Regions from separate parts of the Bradyrhizobium sp. JR4.1 genome, predicted to be linked through region 2. Evidence: predicted binding sites of a transcription regulator. Region 2 holds the regulator's gene; each other region holds the start of a gene.
The links. The regulator PhoB, encoded in region 2, activates phosphate uptake and scavenging genes when phosphate is short. The targets are predictions, from matches to a motif close to TGTCATNNANCTGTCAT.
Positions count from the first base shown of each region.

Region 1: the regulator PhoB is predicted to act here: its motif matches at 960-976, upstream of ABIB90_RS27340 (RNA degradosome polyphosphate kinase).
Region 3: the regulator PhoB is predicted to act here: its motif matches at 1,158-1,174, upstream of phnF (phosphonate metabolism transcriptional regulator PhnF).
Region 4: the regulator PhoB is predicted to act here: its motif matches at 1,186-1,202, upstream of ABIB90_RS24185 (DUF2794 domain-containing protein).

Region 1 is NZ_JBEPRY010000016.1:135,407-137,604, reverse strand. It holds gene ABIB90_RS27350 (CDP-alcohol phosphatidyltransferase family protein) at 1-127, shown strand, start outside; gene ABIB90_RS27345 (P-loop NTPase family protein) at 244-921, shown strand; gene ABIB90_RS27340 (RNA degradosome polyphosphate kinase) at 1,050-2,198, shown strand, end outside.
Region 2 is NZ_JBEPRY010000001.1:555,739-557,936, forward strand. It holds gene ABIB90_RS02805 (GcrA family cell cycle regulator) at 49-561, shown strand; gene phoB (phosphate regulon transcriptional regulator PhoB) at 781-1,488, opposite strand; gene phoU (phosphate signaling complex protein PhoU) at 1,512-2,198, opposite strand, start outside.
Region 3 is NZ_JBEPRY010000001.1:257,310-259,507, forward strand. It holds gene ABIB90_RS01340 (carbon-phosphorus lyase complex subunit) at 1-8, opposite strand, end outside; gene phnH (phosphonate C-P lyase system protein PhnH) at 11-619, opposite strand; gene phnG (phosphonate C-P lyase system protein PhnG) at 624-1,037, opposite strand; gene phnF (phosphonate metabolism transcriptional regulator PhnF) at 1,208-1,939, shown strand; gene phnE (phosphonate ABC transporter, permease protein PhnE) at 2,049-2,198, opposite strand, start outside.
Region 4 is NZ_JBEPRY010000013.1:115,565-117,762, reverse strand. It holds gene ABIB90_RS24190 (DUF1223 domain-containing protein) at 1-670, shown strand, start outside; gene ABIB90_RS24185 (DUF2794 domain-containing protein) at 1,266-1,634, shown strand; gene ABIB90_RS24180 (GNAT family N-acetyltransferase) at 1,728-2,198, opposite strand, start outside.

The sequences.
Region 1 (2,198 bases), on a different contig from region 2:
CTTCGGCTTCAAAGCCGGTCCTTATGATATAATCCTGATGGGCCTCGTCACGATCTTCACGCTCTCCTCCGTGTCGCTCTATCTCGTCGAATGGTTGCGGCACATGAGCACGATCGAGGCCAAGTAGCAGCACGATCGAGGCCAAATGAGTTGGGAAGCGGCCCCGCAAAGGCCAACTCCCGTTCGATTAAGTCGCATCTCTTCAAACCAAGCCGGCATATGCCGGCACGGAGCAAAGCAAGCGTGCCAGGCCGCGTTCATCCCCGACAATTGGCGTTTTCGCTTCCGCATGCGGAGAGCCTGAGCCGGGACAATTTCCTCGAAGGCCCCGTCAACGCCGCCGGTCTTGCCCTCATCGACGCCTGGCCGGAATGGCCGAACCGGATCATGTGGCTGGCCGGCCCGGAAGGAAGCGGCAAGAGCCATCTCGCCGCGATCTGGGCCGAGGCCTCAGGCGCCCGCTCGACCACGGCCAATGGGCTGACCGCCGAAGCCGTCCCGGCTGCGCTCGCCACCGGCGCGCTGGTGGTCGAGGATCCCAAGGCGAGGGAATTCGATGAGCGCGCCCTGTTCCATCTGATGAATCTGGCCCGCGAGGACGGCGCCTACGTCCTCTTCACCGGACGCGAGGCGCCCGCCTCTCTCGAGATCGAGCTCGCCGACCTGCGCTCGCGGCTCCGCGCTGTCCCCGTTATCTCGCTGCTGCCGCCTGACGACCAGCTCTTCCGCGGCCTGATCGTCAAATTCTGCGCCGACCGCCAGCTCGCCATGGACGAGAGCGTGGTCAGCTACCTCGCCACTCGCCTGGAGCGGTCCTCGGCCGCCGCCCGACGGGCTGTGGACCTGCTGGACAGCGAGGCCCTGCGCCTCGGCCGCCCCGTCACCCGGGCCCTGGCGGCCGAGCTGCTCCGGGATGTCTGACCAAGGCGGCTTGACGCGGCCGGGCCGCGGAACATCAATGTCATCGAAACGTCATCGCTCTAACACATGCTCCCGCGGGTTTTGCGCGTAAGTCGCAAATTGGGGCGAACTGGATGGATCGACTTCTGATGGATTCTGCGCAAGCTGTTGAAGTTAAAGAGAAAACCCCGGAAGCCGAAGGCCCGCCGGCGATCGCATCGAGCCCCGAGCGGTTCATCAATCGCGAGCTCTCCTGGCTGCACTTCAACCGCCGCGTCCTGGAGGAATCGGTCAATCCCAGCCACCCCATGCTGGAGCGGGTGCGATTCCTGTCGATTTCAGCGAATAACCTCGACGAGTTCTTCATGGTCCGCGTTGCCGGCATCAAGGCCCAGGTGCGCGAAGGCATTGCCGAGCGCAGCCCCGACGGTCTGACCCCGTCCGAGCAGCTCGCACTGATCAACCGGACCGTCTCGCAGCTTGCCTCCGACCAGCAGGCAATCTGGCGCGACCTGCGCGGCACGCTCGCCGACGAGGGCATCGTGCTGGTCGAGGGCAAGGAAGTCACCAAAGCGGAACGAACCTGGGTCGAGGACTACTTCCTCAGCAACGTGTTCCCGCTGCTGACACCGCTCGCGATCGACCCGGCCCACCCCTTCCCGTTCATTCCGAGCCTCGGCTTCACCATCGCGCTCCAGCTCACGCGCGCCGCCGACGGCAAGCAGATGAACGCGCTGATCCGCATGCCCGGCAAGATCGACCGCTTCATCCGCCTGCCGGCCGAGGGCAAGGTCGTCCGGCTGATCTCGCTGGAGCAGGCCACCGCGCTATTCATCAACCGCCTGTTCCCCGGCTACAATCTTCACGGCCAGGGCGCCTTCCGTGTCATCCGCGACTCCGAACTCGAAATCGAGGAAGAGGCCGAGGATCTCGTCCGCTTGTTCGAGACCGCGCTGAAGCGCCGCCGCCGCGGCTCGGTGATCCGGCTCGAGATCGATGCCAAGATGCCGGAGCAGCTGCGCAGCTTCGTACAGCACGCGCTGTCGACCGCCGACGACGAGGTGTTTTTGGTCGATGGCGTGCTCGCCATGAACGAGCTCTCGCAGCTCACCCGCCTCGACCGGCCCGATCTGGAATTCACCCCTTACGTGCCCCGCCATCCCGAGCGCGTGCGCGAGCAAGGCGGCGACATCTTCGCTGCGATCCGGCAGAAGGATCTCGTCGTTCATCACCCCTATGAATCCTTCGACGTCGTGGTGCAGTTTCTCCAGCAGGCGACGCGCGACCCCGACGTCGTC
Region 2 (2,198 bases):
CGCTGCGAGGCCCCAGGATGGCTGGCGCGCAGCGAGGGAAAGGGTGCAATGACGGTTTTGACCTGGTCCGATGATCGCGTCGAGCAGCTGAAAAAGCTCTGGGAGGCCGGACTTTCGGCCAGCCAGATCGCGGCGGAGCTCGGCAATGTGACCCGCAATGCCGTGATCGGCAAAGTGCACAGGCTCGGCCTCTCGGGCCGCGCCAAGAGCCCATCATCGGCAGCGCCCCGGCCGCGCAAGGCGCGCCCCGCGCAGCACATGATGCGGGTGAGCCGCCCGATCTCGCGCGGCAACACCGCGCTGGCGCAGGCCTTCGAGGTCGAGGCTGAGCCGGATCCGGTCACCTACGACAACGTGGTGCCGATGAGCCAGCGGCTGTCGCTGCTCGAATTGAACGAGGCGACCTGCCACTGGCCGGTCGGCGATCCCTCGAGCCCGGACTTCTTCTTCTGCGGTGGACGGGCGCTGTCCGGCCTGCCCTATTGCGCCCAGCACTCGCGTGTTGCGTACCAGCCGGCGTCGGATCGGCGCCGCGCACCGGTGAAGCCGGGTCCGCGGTAATCACGGCAAGTCGTCGCGCAAAGACAGTTCAATAATTTCAGTGTCGTCCTGGCGAAAGCCAGGACCCATACTCCGAGCACGAAGTAGTCGTGCGAAAGGGGTAACTCGGAGTCTTCGCCAAACCACTCCCTGTGGTTATGGGTCCCGGATCAGCGCTCGCTTGTCCGGGACGACATCGGAGAATGCAGGGACAGCTCGCCAACAAACAAGCCTGCAACCCTACACCTGCTCCGCCTTCGCAAACCGATCATCCAGCGCGTAGCCGGCGCCGCGGACGGTGCGGATCGGGTCTTGCTCGCGGCCGAGATTGAGCAGCTTGCGCAGGCGGCCGATATGCACGTCGACGGTACGCTCGTCGATATAGATGTCGCGGCCCCAGACGCTGTCGAGCAGTTGCTCGCGCGAGAACACCCGGCCCGGGTGCTCCAGGAAGAACTCCAGCAGGCGATATTCGGTCGGACCGAGATCGATCGGCCGGCCTGAGCGCGCCACGCGGCGCTTGTCACGGTCGAGCTCGATGTCGCCAAAAGCAAGCACGGTGGCGAGCCGCTCGGGGCTCGCGCGCCGCAGCAGGCCCTTCACGCGCGCCAGCAGCTCCGGCACCGAGAACGGCTTGACGATGTAATCGTCGGCGCCGGTCGCAAGACCCCGCACCCGCTCGCTCTCCTCGCCGCGCGCGGTGAGCATGATGATCGGGAGCTGCTTGGTCTCGGGACGGGTGCGAAGCCGCCGGCACAGTTCGATGCCCGACAGGCCCGGCAGCATCCAGTCGAGCACGATCAGATCGGGGATGTGCTCCTTGAGGCGGGTGTCGGCGTCGTCGCCGCGCATCACCGTCTCGACGTCATAGCCGTCGCCTTCGAGGTTGTAGCGGAGAAGCTCGGTCAGGGCTTCCTCGTCCTCAACCACCATAATGCGTGCGCCCATCGGGTCGTCGCTCCCTTAAGTCTTCAGGTGTTCGGTACCGTGTTGGCGAAGGTCGTCATGTCGCCCTTCGGCCGCTTGTCGGTGATCGCCTGGCCCTCGATCATGTAGAACACGGTCTCGGCGATGTTGGTGGCGTGGTCGCCGATCCGCTCGATGTTCTTGGCGCAGAACATCAGGTGAATACAGAACGAGATGTTGCGCGGATCCTCCATCATGTAGGTGAGGAGCTCGCGGAACAACGAGGTGCAGATGGCGTCGACTTCCTCGTCGCCCTTCCACACCGCCATCGCCGCCGGCAAATCATGCGCGGCATAGGCGTCCAGCACCGACTTGACCTGCTGCTGCACGAGGTCGGTCATGTGCTCGAGGCCGCGGAACAGCTTGAGCGGATGGAAGTCCGTTTCCAGCGCCGCGACGCGCTTGCCCATGTTCTTGGCGAGGTCGCCGATGCGCTCGAGATCAGTCGCGACGCGCATGGCGCCGACGATCTCGCGCAGATCGACCGCCATCGGCTGGCGGCGGGCGATGGTGAGCACCGCACGCTCCTCGATGCGCTTCTGCAGCGCGTCGAGCTCGGTGTCGATGGCAACGACGCGCTGGCCGAGCGGGACGTCGCGGCGGATCAGCGCGTCGACGGACTCGACGATCATGCGCTCGGCGATGCCGCCCATCTCGGCGACCAGGCGGGTGAGTTCCTGGAGGTCGGTGTC
Region 3 (2,198 bases), 300 kb from region 2:
ACATACATGCTTAGCTTCCCTTGCTCACGACGCGCGTGGTGCGCGGGACCGCAACCACGGCATCATCCGCGACCAGGACCACATCGATGCCGCGCGGAAACAGCGCTTCGTTAATACGAAGTCGCTCGAACAGGTCGAACGGCTTGATCGAGGCCTTGAGCGTCGCGACGCCGTCGATGCCGGGACCGCGCAGCTCGAAGCTGCGCCCCGAATGCAGGCTCTCGACCTGAAGGATCAGCGTGGTCGACCGGTCCGGATATTCGCTGGTGCCGAGCGCGAAGCGCTCGAGCGAAGGCAGCGCCCCGCCTTCGCTGATCAGCGCGAAGCTGACGATCGAGGAATCCTGCACCACCGGCGCGCCCGTGTGGAACTTCAGCCATTTTGTCACGTCGGTGCTTTCCGACATGCGCGCATCGAGCCAGAGCGGCGTGTCGTGATCGAACAGCGTCAGCGCGATCGCGGCCGTGCCGCGCATCATCACATGAGGCGCGCCTGATGTCGGCACGATGCGCTGGACCGACCCCGGCCGCGCCATCGCGTCCATGACCGAGCGAAAGGTCGATTGCGCCGACAGCACCTTATCGGCGAACCCCGGCGGCAGTTCCGCAATCGTGGTCATGATCTCACCCCTCACCGCGCACCATGGTGTAGAAATCAACCTTCGTCGCAGCGGTCTCGGCCGCCGCTTGCTTGCGCCTGACCATAAGCTGCTCACGCAACGGCGCGATGATGTCCCGCTCCACCGCGCCACTGAAATCGCTGGACTGCACCAGCGCATCGCACAGCGCAATCAGCCGCGCCTTCTCACCGTCGCGACCGAGCGTGTAACCGAAACCGACCTCGCCGCTCGCAAGCCGCACCGCAGCCCGCGACACCGTCGCTTCGCCGAGATTGAATGGCGCACCGTCGCCGCCGACCCGGCCGCGCAGCATGACGAGGCCGTTTTCCGGCGCGCGCAGATCCTGATGCGCCGGCAAAGCGAGAGCGCGGAGGCGAGCGGCGATCTCGCCCGCCTCCGCGTGCGCCAGCACGGCCATTGCGGCCTTGCGCTGGGCTTGCTGATTGTTGTGCTGGGTCACCAGATCCACCGAAACTTTCTGCAGAACTTGCCGAATCCAAGTTGTCTATGATACTAGACAACTTCATACGGGAGCGCCATGACTGTTTCGTGACAAAGGCGTGATTTCTGGAGTAGCTTCCGAGCCACATGAGCATGCAGGACACAGCCTCCTCCGGCGTGGCGTTGTGGCGCCTCGTTGCCGACGGCATCGAGCGCGGCATCGCCGACGGCCGCTTTGCGGCCGGCGACAAGCTGCCGGGCGAGGTGGAGATCGCCGAAACCTATCGCGTGAACCGCCACACCGTGCGACGCGCGCTGGCCGCGCTTGCCGAGCGCGGCATCGTGCGGGCCGAACGCGGCAGCGGAACCTATGTCGAGGCGCAGAAGCTCGCTTATCCACTGCGCTCGCGGACCCGCTTCTCCGAGATCGTCGGCGCCGACGGCCGCGAACCGCATGGCCGGCTGATCGAGGCGTCCGATGATGTCGCGACCCGCGAACTCGCGCGGGAACTTGGATTGAAGGCCGGCGCACCGTTGGTGCGGATCGAGGCGATGCGCCTCGCCGACCGCACGCCGATCTGCGTCTCCACGACGTGGCTGTCGGCGCAGCTGTTCCCGGGTGCGGGCGACGTCTTTGCTGCCACCCGCTCGATGACGAAATTGCTCGAACATTACGGCGTCCGCGACTATCGCCGCGGCGCGACCCGGATCACCGCCGGCATTGTCGACGCCACCGACGCCGCGCGGCTCGATCTGGCGCTGGGACGACCGATCCTGGTGGTCGATGCCACCGACCACGATCTCGACGGCAAGCCGCTGGTGACCAAGCATTCGCGCTTTGCCGCGGAGCGGGTGGAATTTCTGGTGGAGAACGGGTGAAGAATCGTAGGGTGGGCAAAGGCGCGCTTGCGCCCTGCCCACCATCTATCCAACGTCGCGATTGAAGTGGTGGGCACGCTTCGCTTTGCCCACCCTACGAAATCGGTGATCAGGCCACCGCCCTTCGCCCAATAATCGCAAACCGCAATTTTCCCGAGACGAAATCGATCGCGGCGACGGCGACCAGGATCATCAGGATCAGGAACGACACCTTCTGCCATTCCAGTACGCGGATCTGCTCGGCGAGCTGGAGGCCGAT
Region 4 (2,198 bases), on a different contig from region 2:
TGATCCCCGCGCCGTTGTCGAATTGTTTACCTCGCAGGGCTGCTCCTCCTGCCCGCCGGCCGACAAGATCATCGGCGACCTCGCCCGCGATCCCTCGATCATCGCGCTGAGCATGCCGATCGACTATTGGGACTATCTCGGCTGGAAGGACACATTGGCCGATTCGCGCTTCTCTGCACGGCAGCGTGCCTATTCGCGCATGCGCGGCGATCGCGAAGTCTACACACCGCAGGTCGTGGTCAACGGCTCCACGCATGTCGTCGGCAGCGACCGCACCGGCATCGAAAGCGCGATCGGCAAAACCGACACGGGCACGGGCGTGATGAGCGTGCCGGTGACGATGTCGCTCGCGGGCAAGCAGATCAACGTCTCGGTGGCCGCGAGCAACGAGCCGACCGTGTCCCACGGCGAGGTCTGGATCTGCTCGATTGCGAAATCGGTGCCGATCGCGATCAGCCGCGGCGAAAATCGCGGACAGCAGGTCATCTATCACAACGTGGTGCGCAACCTACTCAAGGTCGGCGACTGGACCGGCCGTCCGGAAAGCTGGACGGTGCCGATCGAGAACCTCACGCGCGACGGCGTCGACGGTGCCGTGGTCTATGTTCAGGACGGCAGCCGCGAGAAGCCGGGCCCGATGCTGGGCGCGGCGTATACGTCGCTGCACTGACGCGCACACTTCGAATCTTCCGACTCAAGCACGCTCTCAATCCTCATGGTGAGGAGGCGCGTCAGCGCCGTCTCGAACCATGCAGGCCCTACTGTGGCAGCTCGGCCTCGATCCTTCGAGACGCCGCTTCGCGGCTCCTCAGGATGAGGGGAGAGAGTTTGTGCGGAGATGGTGAGATATGCGTCGAGGCAGAAACATCCCGACACAGACAAAACCGACCCAAACAAAAAAGGACCAACTCGCGTTGGCCCTCCTTGTCGTGCGAACAGACCCGATCCTGACGGCCCCGGGGGGCTGGGGGCTGAGGAATCCGGAACCGAAAGGACCGGGTCAACGCACACAAGTCTTTTCGCAATGCAGGGCGGCAGTCGCTTGGCGGAAAAGCGGCGACACTATGATTCCTGCTAACGATCCCGTGACGGTTTGCCGCGACAGAGTTCCACCGCTGCGTGTGGGCGGTTTGCTCCGGTCCAGTGTCCTTCCAGGGGCCCCTTGCGGTGGGGAACAGTTGGCGCGATCATGCAACTGTCATGATCCGCGGTTCCGGGGACGGTCTTCGCGGACGCGGTCATGCTGATGCGACAGGAGGCGACCTATGAGTCTGTCGGAGGATGCCGATCCGAGCGAACAGCGCGCGGCGGCGCGCCCCGCCGCTTCGAATGCGCAGCTGAGCCGCGTGACGTTCAATCGGCTCGAGCTGCACCGTATTCTCAATCTCTACGGCCGGATGGTCGCCGACGGCGAGTGGCGCGACTATGCCATCGACTTCCTCAGGGATCGCGCCGTGTTCTCGGTCTTCCGCCGCGCCTCGGAAGTGCCAATTTATCGTATCGAGAAGGATCCGCGCCTCGCGCGCAAGCAGGGCATGTACAGCGTGATCTCGGCGACGGGCTTGATCCTGCGCCGCGGCCACGAGCTGGAGCGCGTGCTCCTGGTGATCGATCGCAAATTGGCGGTGGTGTGAGCAGGGATCCAGTAGCCCGGATGAGCGTAGCGACATCCGGGTCTTTGCTTGCAGCCTTCCCGGGTATCGCTTCGCTCACCCGGGCTACGGGCCTTACTTCCCCGGCACGCTCTTCGCGCCCTCACCAAGGTCCCGCTGCATCATCACCGTGTCCAGCCAGCGGCCGAATTTCAGCCCGACGCTGGGATGCGTGCCGATCATCTTGAAGCCGCCCTTGGTGTGCACGCCGATCGAGCCGGCATTGGCGGAATCGCCGATCACGGCAATCATCTGGCGGAAGCCGCGTGCCTCGCATTCGACGATCAGCCGCTCCAGCAGGAGTGCCCCGATGCCGCGGCGGTGGAAGGACGGATCGAGATAGATCGAGTTCTCGACCGTGAAGCGGTAGGCCGGGCGCGGCCGGTAGGCCCCGGCATAGGCGTAGCCGGCGACGCGCCCGTCGAGGACAGCGACGAAATAGGGATAGCCGCCGTCGATCAGAGCACGGTAGCGGCGCGTCATCTCGGCGAGGTCGGGCGGCTCCAGCTCGAACGTCGCGGTGCCCTCGCGGACGGCCTGCTGGTA